Regions from separate parts of the Streptomyces liliifuscus genome, predicted to be linked through region 3. Evidence: riboswitches for the same ligand, from Rfam matches in the RefSeq annotation. Region 3 holds a riboswitch; each other region holds the start of a gene.
The links. Region 3 has a riboswitch for cyclic di-AMP ahead of JEQ17_RS19290 (transglycosylase family protein). Riboswitches for the same ligand answer to the same signal wherever they lie in the genome.
Positions count from the first base shown of each region.

Region 1: linked by a shared signal. The riboswitch ahead of JEQ17_RS27345 (transglycosylase SLT domain-containing protein) and the one ahead of JEQ17_RS19290 (transglycosylase family protein) in region 3 are both predicted to bind cyclic di-AMP.
Region 2: linked by a shared signal. The riboswitch ahead of JEQ17_RS13275 (M23 family metallopeptidase) and the one ahead of JEQ17_RS19290 (transglycosylase family protein) in region 3 are both predicted to bind cyclic di-AMP.

Region 1 is NZ_CP066831.1:6,358,163-6,367,745, reverse strand. Features, by position in the region: gene JEQ17_RS27370 (CHRD domain-containing protein) at 1-391, opposite strand, end outside; gene JEQ17_RS27365 (polyprenyl synthetase family protein) at 567-1,577, opposite strand; gene JEQ17_RS27360 (peptide MFS transporter) at 1,947-3,461, shown strand; gene JEQ17_RS27355 (CocE/NonD family hydrolase) at 3,490-5,484, shown strand; gene JEQ17_RS50730 (DUF5959 family protein) at 5,558-6,478, shown strand; cyclic di-AMP (ydaO/yuaA leader) riboswitch at 6,836-7,000, shown strand; gene JEQ17_RS27345 (transglycosylase SLT domain-containing protein) at 7,004-7,747, shown strand; gene JEQ17_RS27340 (HAD family hydrolase) at 7,881-8,696, opposite strand; gene JEQ17_RS27335 (FAD-dependent oxidoreductase) at 9,008-9,583, opposite strand, start outside.
Region 2 is NZ_CP066831.1:3,143,465-3,153,047, reverse strand. Features, by position in the region: gene JEQ17_RS13285 (M16 family metallopeptidase) at 333-1,694, shown strand; gene JEQ17_RS13280 (M16 family metallopeptidase) at 1,691-3,079, shown strand; cyclic di-AMP (ydaO/yuaA leader) riboswitch at 3,315-3,475, shown strand; gene JEQ17_RS13275 (M23 family metallopeptidase) at 3,488-4,261, shown strand; gene JEQ17_RS13270 (GntR family transcriptional regulator) at 4,579-5,274, shown strand; gene JEQ17_RS13265 (HPr family phosphocarrier protein) at 5,616-5,897, opposite strand; gene JEQ17_RS13260 (bifunctional acetate--CoA ligase family protein/GNAT family N-acetyltransferase) at 6,165-9,005, shown strand; gene JEQ17_RS13255 (DUF5998 family protein) at 9,047-9,583, shown strand, end outside.
Region 3 is NZ_CP066831.1:4,573,424-4,583,006, forward strand. Features, by position in the region: gene eno (phosphopyruvate hydratase) at 1-161, opposite strand, end outside; gene JEQ17_RS19290 (transglycosylase family protein) at 615-1,316, opposite strand; cyclic di-AMP (ydaO/yuaA leader) riboswitch at 1,321-1,491, opposite strand; gene JEQ17_RS19295 (LysM peptidoglycan-binding domain-containing protein) at 1,717-2,649, opposite strand; gene JEQ17_RS19300 (cytochrome P450 family protein) at 2,850-4,145, opposite strand; gene JEQ17_RS19305 (globin domain-containing protein) at 4,329-5,549, shown strand; gene JEQ17_RS19310 (nucleoside triphosphate pyrophosphohydrolase) at 5,627-6,619, opposite strand; gene JEQ17_RS19315 (SurA N-terminal domain-containing protein) at 6,680-7,327, opposite strand; gene JEQ17_RS19320 (serine/threonine-protein kinase) at 7,594-9,075, opposite strand; gene JEQ17_RS19325 (hypothetical protein) at 9,114-9,583, opposite strand, start outside.

The sequences.
Region 1 (9,583 bases), 1.8 Mb from region 3:
CCTGGTGGATGTGGAGCAGAGTCGGCTTGCCGGTGCCGCGCCACTTGACGGCGACGGACACCTTGTCCCCCTTGACCTTGACGAACTGGAGCGCCGCGCCGTCCTTGTCACCGACGGCGGGGCCGCCCTGCACCGGCACCTCGTTGGCACCGTTCAGGCTCGCGGCGAGGATGGTGCCGCCACTGCCGCCGGCGAGAGCGCCGCTCTGTACCTCGATGGACCGGTCCCCGTGCCCCGAGTGGCCCGCGCTCGCGCTCGAACCCTTGCCGGAGCTCCCACTGTCGGCGACCGCCGGGATGACGGCGGCGGCGACTCCGGCCGCGGTGGCCACCGCGACGCCGGTCATGACGAGGCTCTTACGACGCTGTGCGAACGTAACAATCGTCCCCATGATTCTTTTTTCTCCCCGTAGTTCCGCTGATGCCCCCTGCATCAGCTTCTGTGCATGAACTACGGAACGGATCCTAGATTGGACTCATTCCAGAGATGTGACCTGCGTCACACACAAAAGGGATCTTGGGGAAGAATCCGCGGGGACCCCGCGGAAAAACGGGGAGACGCGCAGGTCAGCCCGCTCGGTGGACCACCGCGTCGCACAGCTCCACCAGCGCCGCCTTCGCGTCGCACTCAGGGAGCGGGGCCAGCGTCGCGCGGGCGTCCTCCGCGTACCGCACGGTGTCGCGGCGGGCCTGGTCCAGGGCCGGGTGCACCCGCAGCCTGGCCAACGCCTCGGCGTGCCGCGCGTCGTCGGACAGGTCCGAGGCGAGCAGCTCCGACAGCGCGATGTCCTCGGCGAGCCCCAGCCGCTCCACGCGCTCGCGCAGCCGCAGCACGGGCATCGTCGGGATGCCCTCGCGCAGATCGGTGCCCGGCGTCTTGCCGGACTCGCGCGAGTCGCTGGCGATGTCCAGCACGTCGTCGGCGAGCTGGAAGGCGACACCGAGCCGCTCGCCGTACTGCGTCAGCACGTCGACGACCGTCTCGTCGGCGCCCGACATCATCGCGCCGAATCGTCCGGCCACGGCGATCAGCGAGCCGGTCTTGCCGCTGAGCACGTCCATGTAGTGGTCGATCGGGTCACGCCCGTCGCGCGGCCCCGCCGTCTCCAGGATCTGGCCGGTGACCAGCCGCTCGAACGCCTCCGCCTGGATGCGTACGGCCTCGGGGCCGAGGTCGGCCAGTATGTGCGAGGCCCGCGCGAAGAGGAAGTCGCCGGTGAGGACCGCGACCGAGTTGCCCCAGCGGCTGTTGGCGCTGGGCACTCCGCGGCGCACGTCCGCCTCGTCCATCACGTCGTCGTGGTACAGCGTGGCGAGGTGCGTCAGCTCGACGACCACGGCCGAGGGCACGACACCCGGCGCGTACGGGTCACCGAACTGCGCGGCGAGCGTCACGAGCAGCGGCCGGAACCGCTTGCCGCCCGCGCGCACGAGGTGCTGCGCGGCCTCCGTGATGAACGGGACCTCGCTCTTGGTGGCCTCGAGCAGTCCCTCCTCGACAGCCGCCAATCCGGCCTGGACATCGGCTTCGAGAGCCTGGTCCCGCACGCTCAGCCCGAACGGCCCGACGACGGTCACGAGGGTCTCCTGTCTGCTGACGCTCTCAGCGGCGGTGTCTGGATGCTCTGAGTGTGCTGGGCCTGCTGGGTACTACAGGTGCTGCGGATGCTGTGGGTGTTTGTCGATGTGTCGCTGCTGGCACTCAAGTCAGCGTATCCGGTCGCCTTTCGATCACAGTGAGCGCCCGCCCGTCACCTGCCACCACCCTGCCTGACACGCTCCACCTGCCCCCTTTTGCCCCCCGCCCCCAGCCGGGCGGTATCCGATCACGGAAGGTATGTTCTTGATCTGCCGATAAGACTGATACATCCGGTACGGACGACACATGCGGTACGTCCTGAAAGCGAGCCATTTTTCAGGAAGTGATGCTCCTTGTCCCGCGACACGATCGAGTCCGACCCCGATCCGGAGCCCGATCCGGAACCCGGTGGCCCTCGCTCGGACCCCGCCGACGACCATGCCTTCTTCGGCCAGCCGAGGGGCCTGCTCACCCTCTCGGGCCTGGAGGTCTGGGAGCGGTTCTCGTTCCTGGGGATGCAGGCGATCCTCGTCCTGTACTTCGCGGACACGGTGGCCCACGGCGGCATGGGAATGTCCGCCGGAACGGCCGCGTCCGTCTCGGCCGCGTACGGGACGCTGGTCTATCTGGTCTCGGTGGCCGGCGGCTGGCTGGCCGACCGCATCCTCGGCTCGTACCGGGCGGTCCTGTGGGGTGGTGTCCTGATCGCCTGCGGCCACTACGCGATGGCGGTGCCCACCGCGGCCATGACCTGGGCGGGACTCGGCCTGATCAGCGCGGGCACGGGCCTGCTGAAGCCGAATGTCGCCACCATGGTCGGCAAGCTCTACCGCACCGACGACGACCGCCGCGACGCCGGTTTCGCCGTGTACTACATGGCGATCAACATCGGCGCCTTCGCGGGTCCGCTGATCACCGGCTGGCTCGGCGACCACCAGGGCTGGCACTGGGGCTTCTCGGCGGCCGCGGTCGGTATGACCTTCGGCCTGATCCAGTACGTCGCGGGCCGCCGTCACCTGGCCGGACGCAGGAACGCGGCCGAGTTCGCGCTGCCGCCGGCGGCCATGCGCAGGGCCGTCCGCCTGATCGTCCTCGGCCTGCTGGCCGTGGCCGTCCTCGCGGTCCTGCTGGCCGCCGCCGGATGGCTGACCATGGGCCGCTTCGTGGACCTGCTGACCCTGATCTCGGTGATCGCGCCGGTGGTCTACTTCGCGGTGATGTTCAGGAGTCCCCGGGTGACTCCCGGGGAACGGGGCCGGCTGCGCCCGTACATCGTGCTGTTCCTGGCCTCCACGGTCTTCAACTTCATCCTCTTCCAGGCGTACTCGACGATGATGCTGCTGGCCGCGTCGAACGCCGAGACGACGATCCTCGGCTTCGACTTCCCCGCCGGCTGGTACGCGTCCGCCCTGGGCGCCTTCGAGGTGGCGCTCGCCCCGGTCGTGGCCGCGCTGTGGGTGCGGATGGGGCACAGCCAGCCGCACGCCTCCAACAAGATCGCGTTCGGGGTGGTGCTGGGAGGCCTGTCCTTCCTCCTGATGGTGCTGCCGACCTCGGGCCACGACAACGACGACTACCTGATGTCGGCCTGGTGGATCGTCGGCTCGTACTTCCTGCTGGGGCTCGGCGACATCCTCCTGGAGACCTCCGGCATGTCGGCCACCACCAAGCTCGCCCCGCGGGCCTTCGCCAGCCAGACGATGTCCCTCTGGTTCCTCTCGCTGGCCCTCGCCAACGGCATCCAGGCCCAGACCGTGAAGCTCTACGACGACGTCTCCAAGCCCGCCTACTTCGGCGTCAACGGCGCGATCGCCGTCGCCGCGGGCCTGCTCGTGATCGCCTCCGCGCCCTGGCTGCGCCGCACGATGCACCCGGTCCACTGAGACCCCACAGGCCCTGGAGGTCACCGCCATGCGCATCCGTACGTCCTTCCCCTACGAGACGACTCACGAGGACATCCGCGTTCCCCTCCCGGACGGAACCAAGCTCTACGCGCGCGTGTGGCGCCCGCTCACCGACGAACCCGTACCGGCCCTGCTCGAATACCTGCCCTACCGCCTGACCGACTGGACGGCCCCGCGTGACTGGCAGCGCCACCCCTGGTACGCGGGGCACGGCTACGCGTCCGTACGCGTGGACATCCGGGGGCACGGCAACTCCGAGGGCATGCCCGGTGACGAGTACTCGCCGACGGAGCTGGCCGACGGGGTCGAGGTCGTCAACTGGCTCGCCGCCCGGCCCTGGTGCTCCGGAAAGGTCGGCATGTTCGGCATCTCCTGGGGCGGCTTCAACTCCCTCCAGATCGCGGCCCTCGCGCCCGAGCCGCTCAAGGCGGTCGTCACGGTCTGCTCGACGGACGACCGCTATGACAACGATGTGCACTACATGGGTGGTTCCGTGCTCGCCGTCGACATGCACGCGTGGGCGGCGACCATGCTCACGTTCGTCTCCCGCCCGCCGGATCCGGTGTACGCGGGCGAGGTCTGGCACGACCTGTGGATCAAACGACTGGAGACCGTCGATCCGTTCCTGCACACCTGGCTGGCGCACCAGACGAGGGACGACCACTGGCGCCGCGGCAGCGTGTGCGAGGACTACTCGGCGATCCGGGCGGCGGTGCTCGCGGTCGGCGGCTGGCACGACCCGTACCGGGACACGGTCCTGCGCCTGGCGGAACACCTCCCGGCCGACCGCGTACGGGGGATCGTCGGGCCGTGGTCGCACCAGTACCCCGACCGGGGGCTGCCGCCCGGCCCGGCGATCGGCTTCCTCCAGGAGACGCTGCGCTGGTGGGACCACTGGCTCAAGGGCACCGAGACCGGGATCATGTCCGAGCCGCTCCTGCGCTCGTACGTCAGCGACTCCCATCCGCCCGCCACGGTGTACCCGACGCTGCCGGGCCGCTGGGTCGGCGATCCGGCCTGGCCCTCTCCCCTGGTGGCCCCGGTGACGTACGCCCTCAGGGGTGAGCCCGTGGTGGTGCGGTCCCCCCAGCACACGGGGGTCGACGCCGGCCGTTTCTTCCCCTTCGGCAACGACGCGGACCTGCCGCCCGACCAGCGGGACGAGGACGGGAGGTCGGCGTGCTTCGACTTCGCGGTCCCGGAGGAGATCTGGGTGCTGGGCCGCCCGCGGGTGCGGTTGAGGCTCACCACGGAGGCGACGTGTGGACAAGTAGTGGCCCGAATCTGCGACGTGGCCCCGGACGGCTCCTCGACCCTCGTCACCCGGGGCGTTCTGAACCTGTCAGCCCGGCATGGCCGTGACCAGGTGGTTCCCTGGAAACCGGGCTCTACGGAGGACGTGGTTCTCGACCTGAACGCCATCGGCCACGCCTTCCCTCCCGGCCATCGTGTGCGTCTCGCCGTCTCCTCCGCGTACTGGCCGTGGATCTGGCCCCAGCCGGGTTCGGAGGCGGGCTTCACCCTCACCCCTTCGGGGAGCGTGCTGGAACTCCCGCTCCGCGCACAGGAGTCGGACCCGTCCATCTCCTTCGAGGAGCCGGAGCAGGCGGAGCCCATGGGGGTCAACTTCCCCGCGACCCTGGACGAGCCGCGCCCCGAGCGCCTTGTCGTCCGCGATGTCGCCAAGGGTGAGTGGCGCCTGGAGGTGGACCCGCGGTACGGAGGCACCCGGGTGTATCCCGACGGCCTCGAATTCACCGAGGAGGCCCTGGACACGTACACGATCGTCGAGTCGGACCCGCTGTCCGCCCGCGCCCGCTCGGACTGGTTCGTCCGGCTGCACCGGCCGGACCTGCCGTGGGACGCGAGCGTCGAGGCACACTCCGAAACCACCTGCGACGAGGCGGACTTCATCACCTCGAACGAGGTGATCTGCAAGGACGGTGACGAGGTGGTGTTCCACCGCACCTGGGAGAAAAGGATTCCGCGGACCGCGGGGTGAACTCGTACGCTCCCCGCATGACGGCGAACGCGTACATGGGCCACACGACCTCAATCGCGTGTGCAGGGACCCCATGACCGCATACGCTTATGTGGGGCCCGATGACATAAGGGAGGCCGTCCGGCCTGGCGGGGGCGGCGCCCGGATCCGGACCCCGGCCGACCTCGACGCCTTCCTGTCCGTCCGCCCCGCCGACGAGCTCGCCGAGCCGTTCACCTTCGTCGTCGACGCCTCCATGACCCTGCGCCTGGCTCCACGCCGCTCCGAACACGTGGCCTGCGCGGACGGGAAACCGGTGCGCGCCGCCGGGGAGTTGGGCTTCGCTCGGGCCGCCTCCGGCTGGGAGATCACGTACGCGAGCAACCAGTCCACCGGCTACTGCCCCGACCCCGAGTCGTGGCGGTCGCTCGCGGCGGCCCTCACCCGCGTGGGCATCGACCGCACAGACGCCGGAACCGGTGGCTACACCCACCCGATCACCTACCGCCGCTGTCCGTCCTGCGCCGGGTGGAACTCCGTACAGGACGCCCACTTCGTCTGTGCCCTCTGCGACGCCGACCTCCCGGCCGACCACCGCACCGGCCCGACGGACCTCGCGCTCCTCGCCGACGAGGAGGGCAATTCCGTCAGGATCACGGTCCTCGGCCGGCACCCGCGGATGGTGGCGGGCCTCGCTGCCGAGATCGTCGTTGAGACGCCTTTCGTCAGCGGCCGCCTCGAACTCTCTCTGTGGCGCCGCCGACTTGAGACCTGGGGGAACGCCCTGGACGCCGCATTGCATCGCGGCGAGGACATCTCCTGGATGACGGTGGAGCGAGGCCCGTCGATTTCCATTCGGCTCACGGGAGAACGGGATTGCCCAGAGGTGATCGTGGAGGACGACACGATTTCCATGGCCACCGTGTGCGTCCCCGTCGATCTTCCCGGGAACTGGATCGACAGCCATCGGCAGAAACTGCGTGAGGTGCTGACCCTCTGGAACCCGGAGGACTGAACTCTCCGGAATCCCGAAGAGCGGCGAGAACATATCTGGACAAGTAGTCCCTTATGTCGACTGGGCGGACATCCAGACTCCGCCCGACTTGCCCACATTAAGCACATGAAGCACTTAATTCCCCACCTGTGCCAGTGAATTGAGTCACGTCCGTCCCGGACGGTCACTTTGCCCGGCCGGTCGATTCACCTTTGCTCAAAGCAAGTTGAACTTCGCCTTCCGAATGGATCAAGAATTCCCATCCGTCCCGAACAGGCAAATGACATCGCGATGTGAATTCTGGGCTTGTTCACGGCATGTGCTCTCGCATACGTTCACGTCACTCCGGATGGACCGCCTAATCCTGCCGCCGCCCGGAGATCCCAACCACCCATTCACTCGCGTACGGCAGGAGCGGGGGACCCAGGTAGGCCGCCGGTCCGGATTCCGGAACGGCTCGGGGTGAAGCCGCGTGCAGCATGCGGCCGGGCAGCTCCCGCCCGAACCCGACAGCTCACCTCGCAGGCGTCGGAGAGGAAACGCGCCATGGCCGCACGAGGCAAGCACCGCCGCCCCAGAATGAACACCCTCACGCGTGGCATCGTCGCCGCGGGAACCGGCGGAGCCGCGCTCGCGCTCCCCCTCGTGGGGGCCACCGGCGCCCACGCCGCACAGCCGACGCAGACCGCCCAGGCCGCACCGTCCGCGGTCCCGCAGGTCTCGCTCGTCACGTACAAGGTGGTCGCGGGCGACACCCTGACCAAGATCGCCAAGAAGCACTCCACGAGCGGCGGCTGGCAGAACCTGTACAAGGCCAACCGCGCGGTCATCGGCAACGACCCGGCGGTCATCCGCCCGGGCCTCAAGCTGACGGTCGGCACGAAGAACGCCCAGACCTCGGCGAAGAAGGCCACGGCGACCAAGGCGACCACCGCGTCCGCCGTCACCCCCGCCGCCGCGAAGACGTACACGAACGACCTCGACGGCTGGATCAAGGAGTCGCTGGACATCATGGCCCAGCAGGGCATCCCGGGGTCGTACGACGGCATCTACCGCAATGTCATGCGCGAGTCGTCGGGCAACCCGCAGGCCATGAACAACTGGGACTCCAACGCCGCGGCCGGTACGCCGTCGAAGGGGCTCCTCCAGACCATCGACCCGACCTTCAACGCGTACCACGTGGCCGGCACCTCGATGGACCCCTTCGACCCGGTCGCCAACATCACGGCGGCGTGCAACTACGCCGCCGCGAGGTACGGCTCGATCGACAACGTCTTCGGGGCCTACTGAGCGGGCCGACGGCGAACAGGCCGCCGGTACCGGGCGGGCCGGTACCGCGAACCTGTACCGGGCGGGCCCGCGACGAGGGGAACCCACCTCTCCGCGGGCCCGCCCGGTGCCGCGCCTTCTCGGCGACGCGGAGCTAGGGCCGCGGGCCGAAGAGCCGTTCCAGTACCACCGCGATCCCGTCGTCCTCGTTCGACAGGGTCACCTCGTCGGCCACCGCCCGGAGTTCGGGGTGCGCGTTGGCCATCGCGACGCCGTGGGCCGCCCAGTCGAACATCGGGATGTCGTTGGGCATGTCACCGAAGGCGATCGTTGTGGCGGGGGTGAGGCCGAGATGTTCGGCCGCCAGGGCGAGCCCCGTCGCCTTGGTCACGCCACATGGCTGGAGTTCGACTGTGCCGGGTCCTGACATCGTGACCGTGGCGAGGGAACCGACCGCTCCGCGGGCCGCGGACGCCAACTCGTCGTCGGACAGCAGGGGATGGCGCAGCAGCACCTTGCTGATGGGTTCCGTCCACAGGTCGTCGCGACGCAGGACGCGGACCGCTGGGAGTGTCGGGTGCGGCATCTCGTACCCCGGCTCGATGAGCGTGAGTCCGTCGACCCCGTCCTGGTCGACCGCGGCGTACACGTCCCCGACCTCCGCCTCGATCTTGCCGAGCGCCGTCTCGGCCAGCTCGCGGTCGAGGGTGACCGACCAGACCATGCGCTCGGCGCCGGCGTCGTACAGCTGCGCCCCCTGACCGCACACCGCCAGTCCCTGGCTGCCCAGTTCGTCCAGCAGGGGGCGTACGCGTGGTGCCGGGCGCCCCGTCACCACGAGGTGCCTGGCACCTCTCCCGATTGCCATCGCCAGCGCGGCGCGTGACCGGTCCGACAGGGTGTCGTCGCCTCGCAACAACGTCCCGTCCAGGTCAGTGGCGATGAGTGAATATGCAATCGGTGCGGCCATGATCAGAGAATACGGATCGAACGCCCCAACGACTCGACGGGAACCGGACGTCGTCCGGTATCTCGTCAGGCACAGGGGTGCCCGTCGGCACCATCCGTCGGCCGCCCGGAGGCAAATCGCAGGCGCCGAGGAGCAGTTGACCATGGCCGCCCTGCTCCCGAGCCCCCGGTCAACCGGCCCCTCGCCCGCTCTCGGCCCCGCCTCCCCGTGCCCGGCCTCGCCCCGTGGACACGGCTCGCGCACGGCCTTCGCGGCCGCTCGGCGGCTTCAACGACGCGTCGATGCGTACGCGCACGAAGCGGAGGTTCCGTTCAGCCGCGCGCCCCCACCAGATGCCGGACCAGCCTCGGTGAGGCGAACTCCGTGCCGCACACGAACCGCATCACGGGCCCGTACGAAGCCGCCGCCGGCAGCCCCGTGAAGTACAGCCCGGGTACGGAGGACCTGAACCCGGCGCCCAGCTTCGGTGTCCCCCGGCTCACCGCCAGCTCCGTACGCAGTTCGTGCCCGAGGAAGTCCATCGCCGCGAGATCGACGCGGTATCCGGTCGCGGCGACGACGTGGTCCGCGGAGAGTTCCTCGACGCGTCCGTCGAGGGTCCGGACGGCGAGGGCCGGATGGCCACCCTCCGATCCGGAGCGGACGATCCGCGACACCTCGCTCACCCGCACCGTCCCCTCGAACCGCTCCCGCAGCCACCAGGCGCCGAGCGGGCCGAGCACCCGGCGGACGAGGAAGTGCCGGGCCTGCGGCGGCAGATGGCGGTACGGGTGGGGGTAGTAGCTGAGTGCCCACAGCGACCAGGCCCGTCCGAAGGGCGACCCGGGGCGCAGCCTCGGCTGCGTCCAGGGGGGCGCGCCGAAGGCGACCGATCCCTTGCCGCGCGC
Region 2 (9,583 bases), 1.4 Mb from region 3:
GGGTTCTGACGGGCTCCATTGTGGACCGGCCCACTGACAACGCGGACCACGACCCGTCCGTACGGGCCTCCAGAGCCGGGTGTCCGGCCGCCCCAACAGGCGTCGCGGGCCGCCTTCTCGGCCTTTTCCACAGGCCTCGGAAGCGGCGGAGCCGCGTGCCCGCACAGGGCTTCGGAGGCCGTGCGGCCGCACGAGCGTACGGGCTCCCGGCGCCGCCCGCGTGCTCGCTCTCGGCGTACGCGCCGCGGGAACTTCGCCAGCTGTCCGCGCGCTTGCATACAGTGGCATGACTAGCAGGAATTCAGCAGTTTTCCGCGATCGAAGGGACGTACATGCCCATGGGTCACACGGCCACAGCTGAGGCCGGTTCCGGCGGCCTGACAGCGACCGAGCACCGCCTGGCCAACGGCCTGCGTGTGGTGCTCTCCGAGGACCACCTGACCCCGGTCGCGGCGGTGTGCCTCTGGTACGACGTCGGTTCGCGCCACGAGGTCAAGGGCCGCACCGGACTTGCCCACCTCTTCGAGCACCTGATGTTCCAGGGCTCGGGTCAGGTGAAGGGCAACGGTCACTTCGAACTGGTGCAGGGGGCGGGCGGTTCGCTCAACGGCACGACCAGTTTCGAGCGCACCAACTACTTCGAGACCATGCCCACGCACCAGCTGGAGCTCGCCCTCTGGCTGGAGGCCGACCGCATGGGCTCGCTGCTCGCCGCGCTCGACGACGAGTCCATGGAGAACCAGCGGGACGTCGTCAAGAACGAGCGCCGGCAGCGTTACGACAACGTCCCCTATGGCACCGCTTTCGAGAAGCTGACCGCCCTCGCCTACCCGGAGGGCCACCCTTACCACCACACCCCCATCGGGTCGATGGCGGACCTGGACGCGGCCACGCTGGAGGACGCGCGCGCGTTCTTCCGCACCTACTACGCGCCCAACAACGCCGTTCTCTCGATCGTCGGAGACATCGACCCGGAGCAGACGCTCGCCTGGGTCGAGAAGTACTTCGGCTCGATCGCGGGCCACGACGGAAAGCCCGCCCCGCGCGACGGCGCGCTGCCCGAGACCATCGGCGAGCAGCTGCGCGAGGTCGTCGAGGAGGAGGTCCCGGCCCGCGCGCTGATGGCCGCCTACCGGCTTCCGGAGGACGGCACGCGCGCGTGCGACGCGGCGGACCTGGCCCTGACCGTGCTCGGCGGCGGCGAGTCGTCCCGGCTCTACAACCGGCTCGTACGCCGCGACCGCACCGCCGTCGCGGCCGGGTTCGGCCTGCTGCGCCTCGCGGGAGCACCCTCCCTGGGGTGGCTCGACGTGAAGACGTCCGGCGACGTCGAGGTGCCGGTGATCGAGACCGCCGTCGACGAGGAGCTCGCCCGGTTCGCCGAGGAGGGCCCCACCGCCGAGGAAATGGAGCGCGCCCAGGCCCAGTTGGAGCGCGAGTGGCTGGACCGCCTCGGCACGGTCGCGGGCCGCGCCGACGAACTGTGCCGGTACGCGGTGCTGTTCGGCGACCCGCAGCTCGCCCTGACGGCCGTCCAGCGCGTTCTCGACGTCACGGCCGAGGAGGTCCAGGAGGTCGCCAAGGCCCGCCTGCGCCCCGACAACCGCGCGGTGCTGGTCTACGAGCCGACCGTCGCCGAAGAGGCCCAAGAGACCGACGCCGCTGACGACACCGACGAGGAGGCGGCCAAGTGACCGAGCTCGCCACGATGGAATTCCACCCGCAGCCCCAGGCCGGCGAGGCCAGGCCCTGGGCCTTCCCGGCCCCCGAGCGCGGCGCGCTCGACAACGGCCTGACCCTGCTGCGCTGCCACCGCCCCGGCCAGCAGGTCGTCGCCGTCGAGATCCTCCTGGCGGCCCCGCTGGAGGCCGAGCCGAAGGGCCTGGACGGCATCGCCACGATCATGGCGCGTGCCTTCACCGAGGGAACCGACAAGCACTCCGCCGAGGAGTTCGCCGCCGAGCTGGAGCGCTGCGGCGCCACCCTCGACGCGCACGCCGACCACCCGGGCGTACGGATCAGCCTCGAAGTCCCCGTCTCCCGGCTCCCCAAGGCGCTCGGTCTGCTCGCCGACGCCCTCAGGGCACCCGCCTTCGAGGACAGCGAGATCGAGCGGCTGGTGCGCAACCGGCTCGACGAGATCCCGCACGAGACCGCCAACCCGGCCCGCCGCGCGGCCAAGGAGCTCTCCCGGCAGCTCTTCCCGGCGACCTCGCGCATGTCGCGCCCGCGCCAGGGCACCGAGGAGACGGTCACCTCGATCGACTCGGCGGGCGTCCGCGCCTTCTACGAGAAGCACGTACGCCCCGCCACCGCGACCGCCGTGGTGGTCGGCGACCTCACGGGCGTCGACCTCGACGCGCTGCTCGGGGACACGCTCGGCGCCTGGACGGGATCGCAGGCCGAGGCCCGCCCCATTCCGCCGGTGACCGCCGACGACACCGGCCGCGTGATCATCGTCGACCGTCCCGGAGCCGTCCAGACGCAGCTGCTCATCGGCCGCGTCGGCGCCGACCGGCACGACCGCGTGTGGCCCGCCCAGGTGCTCGGCACGTACTGCCTCGGCGGCACCCTCACCTCGCGCCTGGACCGCGTCCTGCGCGAGGAAAAGGGATACACCTACGGTGTGCGGGCGTTCGGCCAGGTGCTGCGCTCCGCGCCGGACGGGACGGGCGCCGCGATGCTCGCCATCAGCGGATCCGTGGACACCCCGAACACCGGCCCGGCGCTCGACGACCTCTGGAAGGTGCTGCGCACGCTCGCGGCCGAGGGACTCACCGACGCCGAGCGCGACATCGCCGTGCAGAACCTCGTGGGCGTGGCACCCCTGAAGTACGAGACGGCGGCCGCCGTCGCGGGCACTCTCGCCGACCAGGTCGAGCAGTACCTGCCGGACGACTTCCAGGCGACGCTGTACCAGCAGCTCGCCGCGACCGGCACCGTGGAGGCCACCGCGGCCGCCGTGAGCGCCTTCCCGGTGGACCGTCTGGTGACCGTCCTCGTCGGTGACGCCGCGCAGATCGAGGAGCCGGTCCGGGCCCTCGGAATCGGCGAAGTCAGCGTCGTGACGGCGGAGTAGAGCGGAGCAGTACAACGCTTCTCCATGGAGAACCCAGGTGACTGAGGAGTCGCCTGGGTTCTCCTTTTGCCCGGACTTCAGCACTCGATCGGCGAGTTGTCCGTATTGGTAGAGAGGTTGCCCGTCTGCCCTGTGGCATGCGCTACAAAACCCTTGATCCGTTTGTTGATTGAAAGACGCCCCGCTTAGCGTCGGTCCGGCTGTTCGTCAGGCAGTGCGCCGCGCCCGCGGCACCGGACAGTCATCGCCGAGTCCCCGTACGGCGCGAGCCAGGGGAGCCGGGGACCCATATGTAGTCCCTGGGGTGAATCGGACGCCCTTCCCGAAGGGGGTCCGTAGGAGACCTTCCTGCTCCGAACCCGTCAGCTAACCCGGTAGGCGAGAAGGAAGGAAAGGACCAGCCACTTCATGGCGTTCACCCGCGCCACCGGGAAGCACCGTCGTCCCAGCCGCATGAAGCGCACGACCAACCGGACCGTCGGCGTCGCCGCACTCGCCACCACCGGTGTCGTCGGCACCCTGGCTGCTCCCGCACTCGCCGCCGAGAGCCCCGCAGAGCAGACCCTGACCCAGGCGATCACCATCGGCGACTCGGTCGCCGACCAGATCGACGCACAGGCCGCCGCCCAGCAGCAGGCCGCCGACGAGACCGCCGCCCGCGAGAAGGCCGAGGCCGCCGCCAAGGAGCGTGCCAAGGAAGCCGCGGAGAAGGCCAAGAAGGAGCGCGAGGTCAAGGCCCGCGCCGCCCGCGCGGCCGAGCGCGAGCGGCTGCTGAAGTCGTACACCGCGCCCATCTCCGGTTCGTACGTCTCCACCGGCTACAAGGCCGGCGGCGCCGTCTGGTCCTCCGGCAGCCACACCGGCATCGACTTCCACGCCGCCAGCGGCACCGCCGTGCACGCGGTGGGCGCCGGCACCGTCGTGGAGGCCGGCTGGGGCGGTGCGTACGGCAACCAGGTCGTCATCAAGATGAACGACGGCACCTACACCCAGTACGGGCACATGTCGTTCCTCGGTGTCTCGGTCGGTCAGACGGTCACGCCCGGCCAGCAGATAGGCCTCTCCGGGGCGACCGGCAACGTCACCGGGGCGCACCTGCACTTCGAGGCGCGGACGAGCGCGGAGTACGGCTCGGACATCGACCCGCTCGGGTACCTGCGCCAGCACGGCGTGAACGTCTGACGGAGGGCGACAGCTCCCCACGCGACGGCCCTCCACACGGCAGCCCTCCGCGCGACGGCCCTCCAGGCGCGGCACTGTCCCGAAGGCCCCGGCTCACCGAGCCGGGGCCTTCGCGCGGTCCTGATCACTTCCTGATGGCATCTCGACCACTTCTCGACCGACTTCGTACCGGACGACTGCCTGTTCAGAAGCGAGGTGTGTCCAAAAAATATCCACGGATTCCGGTCCGCCATCGGAATTTCCCGCTCTCTGCAATAGAGTCACCGAACAAGCGTCAATCGACCGCGTTTCGCGGGGGTTAAGGCGGAGGTCGGGTCATGCGTATTCCCGCGCACTCGGTATGCACGGCGATCCGTGACGACATCGTCGCGGGTGTCTACGAGCGCGGCGGCCGGCTCACCGAAGAACTGCTCGCGCGCCGGTACGGCGTCTCGCGGGTCCCCGTGCGGGAGGCTCTGCGCACCCTGGAGGCGGAGGGATTCGTCGTCACGCGCAGGCACGCGGGCGCGTGCGTCGCGGAACCCACCGAGCAGGAGGCCGCCGACCTCCTGGAGATGCGCATGCTGCTGGAGCCGCTGGGGGCCGCGCGGGCCGCCCAGCGCCGCACCGAGGCGCACCTCAAGGTGCTGCGCGGCCTGGTCAGGCTGGGCCAGGAGCGCGCCAGGAGGGGCAACAGCGAGGATCTGCGCTCACTGGGCGGCTGGTTCCACGAGACGCTCGCACAGGCCTCCGGAAGCCCCGCACTGACCTCCACGCTCGCCCAGTTGCGGCACAAGATCGCCTGGATGTACTCGGTCGAGGCGCCCGCCCATCCCGCCGAGTCCTGGGCCGAGCACGGCGCCATCGTGGACGCCGTCGCGCGCGGCGACAACGACCGGGCCAGGGCGATCACGGCGCTGCACACCGAGCGGGCGATGGCCGCGCACCGGCTGCGCTTTCCCGGCGGCGGTGACCGCGCGGAGCGTGTGAGGACTTCGCAACATCCCGTAAACACGGCGGGCCTGCGGCATTAACAGTGGCGCCGTATACAAAGAGAGTTATTCGTAGGGGTCTATTTCTGCTGCCCCTTTTCTCCACGTGCCGAGAATTCCCGCGCACGTGATTTCCGCATGCGCGGAACCGCGTGAGTGGAACTCGGCGCGAGGGCAGGCGAAGAAATTCCGGACGATGCCGACGGCGCGGCGGAAAGCCGCGCGCCGACGCGACGTACGGACAAAACGCCGACGCGGTCGTGGGAAAAGTGTCGCGCACGGCACGTACGCTCGAACCGTGCCGCTCGCCGCGCAGACGGAAACGGCGGAGCCGCGTCCCCCGGCATGGGTGGACGCGGCTCCGCCGTATGTGGTCCGCGAGATCAGACGGTCTCGGGAAGCTCCTCAAGGCCCTCGGCGACCAGCTTCGCCAGGCGGTCGAGCGCGGCGTCCGCGCCCTCGGCGTCGGAGGCCAGGACGATCTCCTCGCCACCCTGGGCGCCCAGGCCGAGAACCGCGAGCATCGAGGCGGCGTTGACGGGGTTGCCGTCGGCCTTGGCGATCGTCACGGGGACGCCGGAAGCCGTGGCGGCCCGGACGAAGATGGAGGCGGGACGGGCGTGAAGGCCCTCGGCCCAGCCGACGTTGACGCGGCGCTCAGCCATGTGATGCTGCCCTTCAGGTGTCTCACGGTTGTCTAGACCATTGTTCCATATCGTGAAGCGTGCCCCGAGCGGATGCGGATTCCGGGCCCGAGGCGGCTTCGGTCCCCCAAGACTGCCTCGCGCCCCTGTCGGACGCGAGCCCGCCGTCGCCGGGACGTGAACCCCTCGGAGGCGAACCCGGGGACCCGGACCCGCGACCGGGCCCGGGACATGAACCCCCGGGACGACGACCGGCCGTTGTCGGACCCGAGCCGTACTCTGGGCCCCATGCAGACCTCGCCGGACCGGCACGAGTACCCCGCTCACTGGGAGGCCGACGTCGTGCTGCGCGACGGCGGCACCGCGCGCATCCGGCCGATCACGGCCGACGACGCCGACCGCCTGGTCAGCTTCTACGAGCAGGTGTCCGACGAGTCGAAGTACTACCGCTTCTTCGCGCCGTATCCGCGCCTGTCCGCCAAGGACGTCCACCGCTTCACGCACCACGACTTTGTGGACCGGGTGGGACTCGCGGCCACGGTCGGCGGCGAGTTCATCGCCACCGTACGCTACGACCGCATCAACGCCGACGGCCTCCCCGCATCGTCCCCCGCGGACGAGGCCGAGGTCGCCTTCCTCGTGCAGGACGCCCACCAGGGCCGCGGTGTGGCATCGGCCCTCCTGGAGCACATCGCGGCCGTCGCCCGTGAGCGCGACATCCGCCGCTTCGCCGCCGAGGTGCTGCCCGCCAACAACAAGATGATCAAGGTGTTCACGGACGCCGGGTACCAGCAGAAGCGCCACTTCGAGGACGGCGTCGTACGCCTGGAGTTCGACCTGGAGCCCACCGACCGCTCGCTCGCAGTGCAGCGCGCGCGGGAGCAGCGGGCGGAGGGGCGCTCGGTGGCCCGCCTCCTCGCGCCGGGCTCGGTCGCCGTCATCGGCGCGGGCCGCACACCCGGGGGAGTGGGCCGCAGCGTCCTGGAGAACCTCCGCGAAGCGGGATTCACCGGGCGCCTGTACGCGGTGAACGGAGCACTTCAGGAGAAGGAGCTCGGCGGAGTGCCGGCCTACCGCTCCGTCCGTGACATCCCCGAGCCCGTCGACCTCGCCGTCGTCGCCGTCCGGTCCGAGCGCGTCCCCGAGGTCGTCGCCGAGTGCGGTGAACACGGGGTGCAGGGGCTCGTCGTGGTCTCCGCGGGGTACGCCGAGAGCGGCCCCGAAGGCAGGGAGCGCCAGCGCGAGCTCGTGCGCCAGGCGCGTACGTACGGGATGCGGATCATCGGACCGAACGCCTTCGGAGTCATCAACACCTCCCCGGAGGTGCGGCTCAACGCCTCGCTCGCACCGGAGATGCCGCGCGCCGGACGGATCGGCCTGTTCGCGCAGTCCGGCGCCATCGGCATCGCGCTGCTGTCCCGGCTGCACCGGCGCGGCGGCGGGGTCACGGGCGTGACCGGCGTGTCGACGTTCGTCTCCTCGGGCAATCGCGCGGACGTGTCGGGCAACGACGTCCTTCAGTACTGGTACGAGGACCCCGACACCGATGTAGCCCTCATGTACCTCGAATCCATCGGCAACCCGAGGAAGTTCACCCGCCTCGCGCGGCGCACCGCGGCGGCGAAGCCGCTGGTCGTCGTCCAGGGCGCACGGCACGGCGGTGCCGCGCCCCAGGGACATGCCGTCCGGGCCACCCGGCTGCCGCACGCGACGGTGTCGGCGCTGCTGCGGCAGGCCGGCGTCATCCGGGTGGACACGATCACCGAGCTGGTCGACGCGGGCCTGCTCCTGGCGCGCCAGCCCCTGCCGACCGGCCCCCGGGTGGCGATCCTCGGGAACTCCGAGTCCCTCGGGCTGCTGACGTACGACGCGTGCCTCGCCGAGGGGCTGCGACCGTTGCCCCCGGTGGACCTGACCACGGCCGCCTCGGCCGAGGACTTCCGCGCCGCGCTGACGCACGCGCTGGCCGACGACGCCTGCGACGCCGTGGTGGTCACCGCGATTCCGGCGGTGGGGGAGGCCTCCACGGCCGACGCCGCCCTGGCGGAGGCGCTGCGCTCGGCCTCCGCCGCCGCTCCCGCCAAGCCGGTCCTCGTGGTCCACGTCGAGCTGGGCGGCCTCGCGGAGGCGCTGTCCGCGGCCGCAAGCACCGCGCCCCAGGCGGCTCCCGCAGCGCCCCCGTTCTCGGGCAGCAACCACCCCATCCGCCCGGCGGACCGCCCGCCGACGGTGGCCGAAGTCCCCGAGGCCGAGGCCGACTCCCGTCTCATCCCCGCCTACCCCGCCGCCGAGCGAGCCGTCCGCGCCCTCGCCGAGGCCGTGAGATACGGCCAGTGGCGGCGCGAGGCCGCCGACCCCGGTCGCGTCCCCGAGTACGAGGACATCGACGAGAAGGGCGCCGCCGAACAGATCGACGGACTGCTCGGTGACGGCGGCATGGGCGGCCTCACCCTCGGCCCCGAGGACACCTGCGCCCTGCTCGGGCGGTACGGCATCGACGTCCGCCGTGCCCTCCCCGCGCCCACACCCGACGAGGCCGTCGCCGCCGCGGATCGCCTCGGCTACCCCGTGGCGCTCAAGACCACCGCCCCCCACCTGCGCCACCGCGCCGACCTCGGGGGCGTACGGCTGGATCTTGCGGACGAGGAGCAACTGCGCCGGGCGTACGCCGAGTTGACCGGCCTCTTCGGGACGCCCGAGGAACTGCGCCCGGTGGTCCAGGCGATGGCACCGCGCGGAGTCGACACGGTCGTACGGGCGGTCATCGACCCCGCGGCCGGAGCGGTGCTCTCCTTCGGGCTCGCCGGGGCCCCCTCGGAGCTGCTCGGAGACACCGCGCACCGACTGATTCCGGTCACCGACCGGGACGCGGCCTCGCTGGTCCGGTCGATCCGGACCGCACCGCTCCTCTTCGGCTGGCGGGGCTCCGCGCCGGCGGACACGGCGGCCCTGGAGGAACTGCTGCTGCGCCTGTCACGCCTTGTCGACGACCACCCCGAGGTCGTCTCCGTGTCCCTGGAGCCCGTCGTCGTGGCCCCGCACGGGCTGAGCGCGCTCGGCGCCTCCGTGCGGCTCGCGCCCCCGCCCGCCCGCGACGACCTCGGTCCGCGCACGCTTCCTGTGTACTGAGCGGTGCCTCGCAGTCAGTGCGCCCCCGTAGGATGGACGTCATGGCCAAGACCAGTACGACGACCCAGGGGCTGCGAGCGGCGATCGAGCGCAGCGGCTACTACCCGGCCCTCGTGGCCGAGGCTGTGGAGGCCGCTGTGGGCGGCGAGCCCATCCGGTCGTATCTGGTCCATCAGGAGACGACGTTCGACGCCAACGAGGTGCGTCGGCACGTGACGGTGCTCGTCCTCACGGGAAACCGTTTCATCGTGAGCCACACCGACGAACAGGCGGCGGACAGCACGTCCCCGACGCCGTACGCGACCACGTCGACCGAGTCCGTGAAGCTTGGCCGGATCTCGTCGGTGGTTCTCAGCCGGGTCGTCGCCAATCCGGAGAAGTACGTTCCGGGGACGCTGCCGCGCGAGGTCGTCCTCACCATCGGCTGGGGCGCGGTCGCCCGTATCGACCTGGAGCCCGCCGCCTGCGGCGACCCCAACTGCGAGGCGGACCACGGGTACACGGGCAGTTCGACGGCCGACGACCTGAGCCTGCGCGTCAGCGAGGCCGGAGACGGCCCGGACGCCGTGCGGCAGACG
Region 3 (9,583 bases):
CCGTCACGGAGCTCAACAGCCTCGAAGGCACCTGTGGAGGCGCCGGACGGAACGGCGGCACGACCCGTGCTGCCGTCGTCGAGGCCGACCTCGACCTCGACCGTGGGGTTGCCTCGGGAGTCCAGGATTTCCCGGGCTACGACGACGTCGATGGACGGCACGAGCATCTCCTTCTGGGATGTGACGCAAGCTGTTCCGGGCCGGAGGCCCGGTTGGGTGCGGACCTGTGGTGGCCCCGCGGCATGAGCCTAACCGGCTGCCGGGGTTCGGCCAGCCCTCGACCGCCTCCTGGACAGAACCGAGAGTAAATTGTTTCCGAACGGAACAAAGCGAGAGGGAAGCGCGGGAACGCCGAAGAGGCGAGCGCGGGAACGAAAAAGCCCCGCCCCGGTGCGTACGGGGGAACACGCACCGGAGCGGGGAGCCCGTGGGGGACGGGGGTGGCCCTCACGAGGCCTCCACTATGGGGGACACGGATGTGAGGGCGCTGTGGTTCAGCCGCGATTCGAATATGGACCGGAGATCCGGCCGAGGCTGAGCGGCCAGGGCCTCGGCCGTCACATGAGATGACATGACGTCCGGACGATCGAAGTGGGGGTCGCGGCCGACGGGTGTCAGCTGAGGTGCAGCTGCTGGCCCGGGAAGATGAAGTCGGCGTCGTCGACGATGTCGTCGTTCAGCTTGTACAGCTTCTCCCAGCCGCCCTTGACGTTCTTCTTCTCGGCGATCTCGCTGAGGGTGTCACCCTTGACGACCTTGTACTCGCCGTCACCCTTCTCGACCTTCTTGCCGGTCGGGGTCTCGACGGTCTTCTTCGCGGTCGAGCGCTCCTGGGAACGCGAGGCGCGCTCCTCGGAGGACTTGGTGCTCTGCTGCGGCTGCGACTGCGAGGTGCCCTGGCCGGAGTTGCCCGAGTTCGAGGGAGCCGGGGCGCCACCGGTCGAGGCGCCGGACAGGCCCACGCCACAGCTCGGCCAGGCACCCTTGCCCTGGCCCGCGAGAACCTTCTCGGCGACGGCTATCTGCTCGGACTTGGAGGCCTGGTTGGCGGTGGAGGCGTACGCCGAGCCGCCGTACGCGGCCCAGGTGGAGGCCGAGAACTGCAGGCCGCCGTAGTAGCCGTTGCCGGTGTTGATCGACCAGTTGCCGCCGGACTCGCACTGGGCGACGGCGTCCCACTCGGAAGCGGTGGCGGCGGAGGCTCCCGTGGCGCCCATCAGCGGGACAGCGACGGCGGCGGTGGTGACGCCGGCCAGCGTGGCGATACGGCTGGCCTTGGACGGGCGGCGGTGCTTGCCCTTGCTCGAAAGCAGCATGAAGTGATCCCCTCACCGACGCCTGCGAGGTGAGCTGTCGGGTTCGGGCCGAGTGAGTTGCCCGGCCGCGCGACACTGCTGTCACGCGGCTTAACCCCAAGCCGTACCTGGCCTCAACGACCGGGTCCGGCACTTACCTTGGGTCCCCCGCTCCTGCCTACGGCGCTTGACGCGACGACTGTTCCCGTACGGCCGCTGGCAGGATTCGGCGTTGCGACCGTCGGGGCTCACCAGTGGCGAGCGGTCACGACCGTAGACACGCGATCCGCCGAATTTCAAAGACGATCAGGGTCTTGAGATCCATGTCTCACTTTCACCAAATCGGACATTCGGCGCGAACTACCGCTGTTTTTCGCCCGATTCGACGCCTTGATGACCACATGGCACACCGCGCGGACCGCTACTTGTCGGCCGTCTGCAGGCCCTCCACGTCGAGGCTCTGACCGGGGATGATGAAGTCCGGGTCGTCGCCGACGGCTTCCTTGTTCTCGGCGTAGAGCGCCCGCCATCCGCCCTCGACACCAAGGGAGTCGGCGATCCCCGAGAGGTTGTCCCCGGAACGCACGGTGTACGAGCCCTCGGCGGCGACGCGCGACTCGCTGTCGCTGCGCGAGGCGTGCCGGCCGGCGGAGTCGTCCGCGCGGGAGTCGGTGGCACCTTCGTCGGCACTGCCGCCGCGGTGACGGCCCGAGCCGGTGTCTTCCGTTCCCGAACCCTCGGCCGAAGCCTCCCCGTTCTGGGACGACTTGTCCGGGTCGTCACTCTTTGCGGTGGCGTCCGTGGACGAGCTGTCGGAATCCTGTGAATCGGCACTGTCGCCGCTGCCGCTGGACGAGTCGGACGAACTGGATGAACCAGACGTGTCGGACTTCGTCCCACTGCTGTCACCCATACCCAAGCCGGACAGCGGGGTGGAGGATTCCTCCGCGACCCCCGTGTCGACGTCGGCCGAGTCGGAGTTCTGCGTCAGACCCGCGACGAGACCGCAGGTCGCCCAGGCACTCGTGCCCTTGGCCGCGAGGATCTTCTCGGCGACGGCTATCTGCTGCGAACGACTGGCCTGGTCGGCGCTCGGCGCGTAGTCGAGGCCGCCGTTGTCCTCCCAGGTCTCCTGGGTCATCTGGAGGCCGCCGTAGTACCCGTTGCCGGAGTTCGCGCTCCAGGAGCCGCCGCTCTCGCACTCCGCGACCGCGTCCCAGGTGGTACCGCTCGCGGCGCTCGCGCCGGTCGCGCCGAGCAGAGGGATCGCGATGGCCGACCCGGTCACGCCCGCCGCGACGAGGAGAGCCGGAGCCTGACGGGGGCGACGGTGACGACCGTTCCCGGAGAGCATGCGGTTGCCTTTCGCGTGACAGCAAGGACTGCGCACAGCGCACAGCCCGACGACTGCGCTTGTGACTACTGCGGCAGGTGGGACCGGCCGCATTGATGGGTGAACGTATAGGCAGTCGAACTCTTGTCACAAGTCGATGCAGCGCAGATAACGTGAAGATCACAAACTTGACGGAGTCTCATGTTCCGTCGACCCGTCTGCTAGTCCGTACGGACCTTCCCCGAAGGGGCGAACTCCACCGGAAGCGTGCGCAATCCCCGCATGATGAGCCCTCCACGCCATCGCAAATCGGCGGAATCTCCCGCGAGTTGCAGATCCGGGAGGCGGGTGAGGAGCGTGGCCAGCGCGGTCTGGCCCTCCAGCCGGGCGAGGGGTGCGCCGAGGCAGTAGTGGATGCCGTGGCCGTAACCGAGGTGCTGGTTGTCACGGCGGGACAAGTCAAGGGTGTCAGGCTCGGCGAACCGGGCGGGGTCGCGGTCGGCGGCGGCGAGCACGACGAGTACGGGATCGCCGGCGGCGATGTCCTGCCCGCCGACGCTCAGCGGTTCGGTGGCGAACCGCCAGGTGGCCAGTTCCACGGGCCCGTCGTAGCGGAGCAGTTCCTCGACACCGGTCGCGAGAAGGTCCGTACGGCCGGCCGCGAGGGAGTCCTGGAGCTGCTTCCGCTGCTCGGGGTGGGTGAGGAGCGCGTACGTGCCGTTGCCGATCAGGTTCACCGTCGTCTCGAACCCGGCGAACAGGAGGATGAAGGCCATCGCGGCGGCCTCGTTCTCGGTGAGGTGCTCGCCGTGGTCGGAGGCCCGGATGAGACCGGAGAGGAGGTCTTCGCCCGGGGCGGGCACCTCTGTCAGCTCCTCGCGCTTGCGGTGGATGAGCTCGGCGAGATAGCCGCGCATCTTCTTCACGGACCGCGCCACGCCCCCGCGCGGCCCTCCCCCGTGCCGGATCATCATCCCGGCCCAGTCCCGGAAGTCGTCCTGGTCCTCGCTCGGTACGCCCAGCAGATCGCAGATGGCGTAGATGGGGAGCGGAAACGCGAACTCGTGAATGAGGTCGGCCTCCCCCTTCTCCACGAACCCGTCGATGAGCCGGTCGGTCAACTCCTGCACCCGGGGAGCGAATTCGGCCACTCGCCGAGGTGTGAACGCCTTGCTGACGAGCCGCCGGAGCCTGGTGTGGTCCGGCGGGTCGATGTTGAGGAGGTGCGTCATCAGCTCGGCCTTGCGCTCGCCGGGGATACCGGTCTTCCCCTTCGCGTGCGCGGGCTCGTCGTGATGGGCGGGATTCTTGCTGAGCCGGCCGTCGGCCAGGGCCTGCTTGGCATCCGCGTACCGGGTGACCAGCCAGGCCTCCACTCCGCTGGGGAGTTTCGTCCGGTGCACGGGGGCGTGCTCCCTGAGCCAGGCGTACGCCGGGTAGGGGTCGGTCGCGAACTCCCAGGTGAAGAGTTCCGGGGCAGGTTCCCCGGCGGGGGGCTTGGCAGGTGTTTCCGTCACACCTCGACCGTATCGGGAGGGGTGGGGGGAGGCGGTTCGGTGGGCGGCGAGGGCCGGGCATGGCCCGACTCGGCCACTCTCCGAATCGGGCTCCGCTCCGCAGCTTGCACTGTTTGTTGCAGAACGTCCCTGAATCACCTGCTCCTTGACCCCATGAGCCGGAAACTCCATACATTCGCGCCCGTGGACCCCGATCTCCTCCGGACCAGTTTCGCGGTCGTCGAAAGGCGAGCCGAATTCGCGGCCAAGTACTTCTACTCGCACCTCTTCTGGCACCACCCCGATGTCCGCGCCCTGTTCCCGCTGGATTTCCCGGAGGACATGGAACGTCAGCGGGACCGTCTGTTCGCCGCGTTGACGCTGGTCGTGGGGCGCCTGGGGGAACCGGGGATGCACGAGTACCTGTGGGAGCTGGGGCGGGACCACCGGAAGTATCTGGCGCGGCCGGAGCACTACGCGGCGGTGGGCACGAGCCTGATCGCCGCGTTCGCCGCCGTGTCGGGAACGGCGTGGAACACCGAGGTGGAGAAGGCCTGGGACGAGGCGTACGCCGTGATCGCGGACGCCATGATGGACGGCGCGTGGGAGGCGGAGAGCCGGGGGGAGCCGCCCTGGTGGGACGCCGAGGTGCTCGACCGCACCAGGCACGGGGACGACCTCGCCGTGCTGAAGCTGCGCCCCCACCGCCCCCTCCCCCATCTGCCCGGCCAGTACGTCAGCGTCAACAGCCCTCGCGTCCCGGGCGTCTGGCGCCCCTACTCCCTCGCCAACGCACCCCGTCCCGACGACACCCTCGACCTGCACGTCAGCCTCGTCGAGGACGGTGTCCTGTCCACCGAGCTCATCCGCCGCACCCGCGCGGGCGACGTCCTGCGGCTCGGCGCGCCCGGTGGCCGGCTGACCCTGCGTACGCCGGTGGAGCGGCCCGTCACCTTCATTGCCGCCGGTACCGGGTGGGCCCCGGTGAAGGCGCTGCTGGAGCAACTGGCGTGGGAGCCGGGCTCGTACGACGAGGCCCGGCTCTTCGTGGTCGCCCGGGACACCGCCTACTTGTACGACCGGGCCGCGCTCGGGGAGTTATGCACGCGGCTGCCGCATCTCGATGTCACCGTAATAACGCCCGCGCCCGGCCGGCCGAAGGCCCAGGCCACCGGCCGGCTGCTGACAGCACTGGGCAATCGGGCCAACTGGGCCCGCCATGACGTCTATCTGGCCGGTCCGCCCAGGCTGGTCGACGAGACCGCCGAGGTCCTCCCCGTACTCGGCGCCGACCCCGAGCGCGTCTTCTGCGACGACCTGCCGCCCACCGACCGGGGACAGGCCCGCCCGCTGGGCCCGGGCGAATGGCTCCTCCACCGCCCCCGCCCGCACTGGCACAACCCGTCGGCGCGCGCCCCGGACTGAGCCCGCCATGAGCGCCCCAAAAGGGCGCGGGGAACTGCGCGACCAGCCACAGTCGGCCCGCACTTCTCAGACAGCACTCAGCGGAGCGTCTCGCGTACTCGTATCGCATCCCGGTAGGCCCGCGCCGCCACCCTGAGCGCCGCCTCCGGGTCCACCCCGTCCGTCTCGGCGCGCACCGCCAGTGCCAGTAGTTCGTAGCCGACGCCCTCGCCCTGGGGCAGCGGCACTTCCAGGCCCGCCGTGCGCGCGCGGGATGCCAGCTTGGCGGCGAGTGCGAGGCCGGGCTGGCCGAGGGGGACGCCCTCGGTCACGGATGTCCGCTGCTTCTCGACGGCCTTGGTGCGCAGCCAGTGCTCCTTTACCTCCTCGGGGGTCGAGGCGGTCTCGTCGCCGAAGACATGCGGGTGGCGGTGGATGAGCTTGGTGACGATGCCGCCCGCCACGTCGTCGATGGAGAAGGGCTCCTCCCCGTCCTCCGGGCGGCCCTCCTCGGCGATCCGGGCGTGGAAGACGACCTGGAGCAGAACGTCGCCGAGTTCCTCGCGCAGTTCGTCGCGGTCGCCCTCCTCGATGGCCTCGACGAGTTCGTACGCCTCCTCGATGCCGTATTTCGCCAGGCCCTTGTGGGTCTGCTGGGACGACCAGGGGCACTCGACGCGGATGCGGTCCATGACCTGGACGAGGTCGAGGAGGCGGGCGCCCGGGAGGTCGTACGACGCGGGGAGCAGTTCGAGGTCGGGCATCTGGACGCGCCCGGAGCCCGCCAGCCGGGCCAGGCCGTCGGTCAGGCGTGGCTCGCCCTCGCCGGTGGCCACGACGACGACCGTGTGCCCGCCTGCGCAGGTGTCGACCAGGTCCTCGGCGGTCGGCGCGGACTCGTCGACCCGGATGCCCGCCTCGCGCAGGTACGGCAACTGGGGGTGTGTGCCGTCCGCGCACAGGACGCGGTCGGCACCGTGCAGCGCCTGCCAGGCGGGCCAGGACAGGAGTCCGGGCGCGACTCGGTGGCTGGTGGTGAGCAGGACGATGCGCCCCGGGCTGGATGCGTTCACACACCGAACGTAACCCACGCCACCGACATCAAGGTCACGTGTCGTGAACAGGGCAGGGTCACGACATGACCGGACCGGTTACGCCGTTTCCTTGCTTCCCGACGAGGTGACCTCGCGCAGCCAGGGCAGCTTGGCGTCGACGCGGCTGCTCTTCTCCACGTCCCAGTCGCCGTAGCGCGGGTTGAGGTCGACGTCCATCTTCTTGGACGCCTCGGACAGTGCCTTCCAGAAGGCGGGCTGGCTGGTGTCCGTGCCGAGTGCGGCGGCGAGCTTCTGGGCCTCGATCTGGACGCGGAGGTTGTCGTCGAGCCGCTCGGGCGCGACCCCGTACTGCTGGAGCCAGGCCACTTCCAGTGCCTTCGCGTCGCCCGCCTGCTTCTCCAGGTCGCCGCGGAAGCTCTGGACCTCCTTGCGGGTGACGGTCACGCCGGCGTCCTGTGCGGCCTGGTGCAGGACGCGGTCGAGGACCATGCCGTGCAGGGTGTCGCGGGTGAGGCCGCCGGACTTGGCGATGGCCTGTTCGTACTGCGCTTCGCCCGTGGTGGCCGCCCGCTGCGCGGACCGTACCTCGTTCACCCGGTTCTCCAGCTGGGAGACGGTGATGCGGTCGCCGCCGACGACGGCCGCGGCACCGGGATGCGCGTCGTTGCCGCAGGCGGAGAGGAGGGGGGCCGCGGTGACGAGCGCGGCGGAGAGGAGGAACGCGGTGCGACGGCGGCGGTGCAAGGAGACCTCCTGTAGGAGCTTGTGCGACGGTGCACAAAGTCTTGCGGTGATCGATGGTAGGCAGGGGACCGGCTCTCGGCCACCCATTCGACCCAACGATTCGCCAGGACTTCGGGCACCGTCCCCGGGCCGTCTCCATCCTCACGCCGCACAGCGGTCTCAGCCGGTGATCGCCACCGGCGCGTCCCAGGCATCGCGGACCCGTCAGGTCCGGGCGCCGCGGAACCGTCGCGCGCGGCCGGCGGGGTCCCGTCGGACGGGTGCGGTCAGCCGCGGACCTGTCCCAGCCATTGCAGGGTCCGGCTGATCTCGGCGACCAGCGGATGGCCGGGGCCCCGCAGCCGTTCGACGTCGTACTGGAGGCGGGCCAGTGTGTCGTGGGCGGCGGCGCGGTCTCCTAGGGCGAGCAGCAGGTGGCCGATACGGCGGCGGACTTCGAAGGACAGCTCGGCGTCCTGGGCGACGTACTGGTTCTCGTAGTACGGGAGCAGCGCGCGGTATTCGGCGAGCGCGGCGGCCGGTTCGCCGAGCTGTTCCAGGCACTGGGCGGCCTCGTAGCGGAAGCGCAGGGACTGCGGGTCGGCCTGGCCGGCCTCGGCGGCGCGTTCGTCGGCGAGGTGGCGCAGTTCGGGCAGGGCGCGGCGGTACTGGCCGTCGTCCATGAGCGTGGCCGCGTACTGCTTGCGCAGGGTGCGGACGACGGGTGAGTGCTCGCCGTGCTGGGCGGCGGCGGCCGGGAGGATGCCGCCGAGGATGTCGACGGCCTGGGTGATGCGGCCCTCGCCGAGGAGGCGCTTGACCTCGTCGACGGCTCCCGCGACATCGGGCTTCTCGGCGGCCGGGGTGGCCTGCGGCTGGGCCGCGGGGGTCCTTGCGCGGTCCGGCCAGGGGGCGTGCGGGCGCAGGAAGGGTCGGGTGGGGTCGAGCGGGCCGCCGGACGGGATCCCGCGCGCGGGAAGCAGGGGCAGCAGTTGCTCGTACGTCTCCTGTGCGGAGTCCGGGCGGTGCTGCGGGTCCTTGGAGAGCAGCCGCAGCACGAGCGCTTCGAGCGCCTCCGGGACCTCGGGGCGCAGTCGGCGGACCGGGAGGGGCGGTTCGTAGAGATGGCGGTGGAGGACGCCGAGGGCGGTGGAGCCCGAGAACGGCACGTCTCCGCTGAGGAGTTCGTGCATCAGCACCCCGAGCGCGTACAGATCCGTGTACGGCCCGACGGCGCCGCCCATCGCCTGCTCGGGGGCCATGTAGGCGGGCGAGCCGATGGGTGAGCCGGTGTGGGTGAGGCGGGTGGTGTCCGTGTCCATGACCGACGCGACGCCGAGGTCGAGGACGGTGACCGTGCCGTCCTGCTTGACCATCACGTTCCGCGGCTTGAGGTCGCGGTGGACGATCGGCACGGCGTGCACCGCGGACAGTACGGCGCACAGCTGGGCGGCGACCGAGACGGCCCACTGCCAGGGGTACGGGTCGTGTTCGGCGAGGTGGTCGGAGAGGTCCGCGCCGTCGACGTACTGCATGACGAGGAACAGCTCCTCGCCCTCGCTGCCCGCGTCATGGACGGTGACCAGGCCGGGGTGGTCGACCTGGGCGGTGACACGGCACTCGCGCACGAAGCGGCGGCGCAGTTCGTCGGCCTCGGCACCCGCGACCTTGTCCGGGCGCAGCAGCTTCACGGCGACGCGCCGGTCGAGGCGTTGGTCGTACGCCGTCCACACCTGGCCCATGCCGCCCTGTCCGATGAGCGTGGACAGTTCGTAGCGGCCGGTGATCACACGTCCCGACGCCACGGTCACCTGCCGTCCTCGTGCTTGCGGAGATAGTCACTCAGCTCGTCGAGCTCGGCGCGCACCTGGTCGATCCGGGCGGGCGCGGGGCGCTGCGGCGGCGGGGTCGGGGTGGGCGTGCCGGGCTGGGGCGTGGCGGGCTGCGGTGTCGGCGCCATCGGGGGCACCGGGGTGTGCGGGCCTGTGGAGGCGGTGTACGGCGACTGCTGCTGCGGGTAGCCGTACACGGGCGACGGGGGCTGCTGGTGCTGCGCGTAGCCCGCCGTCGCGTAGTTGAGCTGGTGGAAGTGGCGGATGTCCGCCGCCAGGTAGTACGAGATCACGACCACGAGCGAGCCGAAGAGCAGGGCGAGGCCTAGCCAGCCGCCGACGGTGTGGACCTCGTCGCCGGGCTCGGTGCCGAGCAGGACGAGGCCGAGGATCTCGGCCGCGAGGGTGGCCACGAACAGGCCCCAGTCGAGGGACTTCCGGGTCA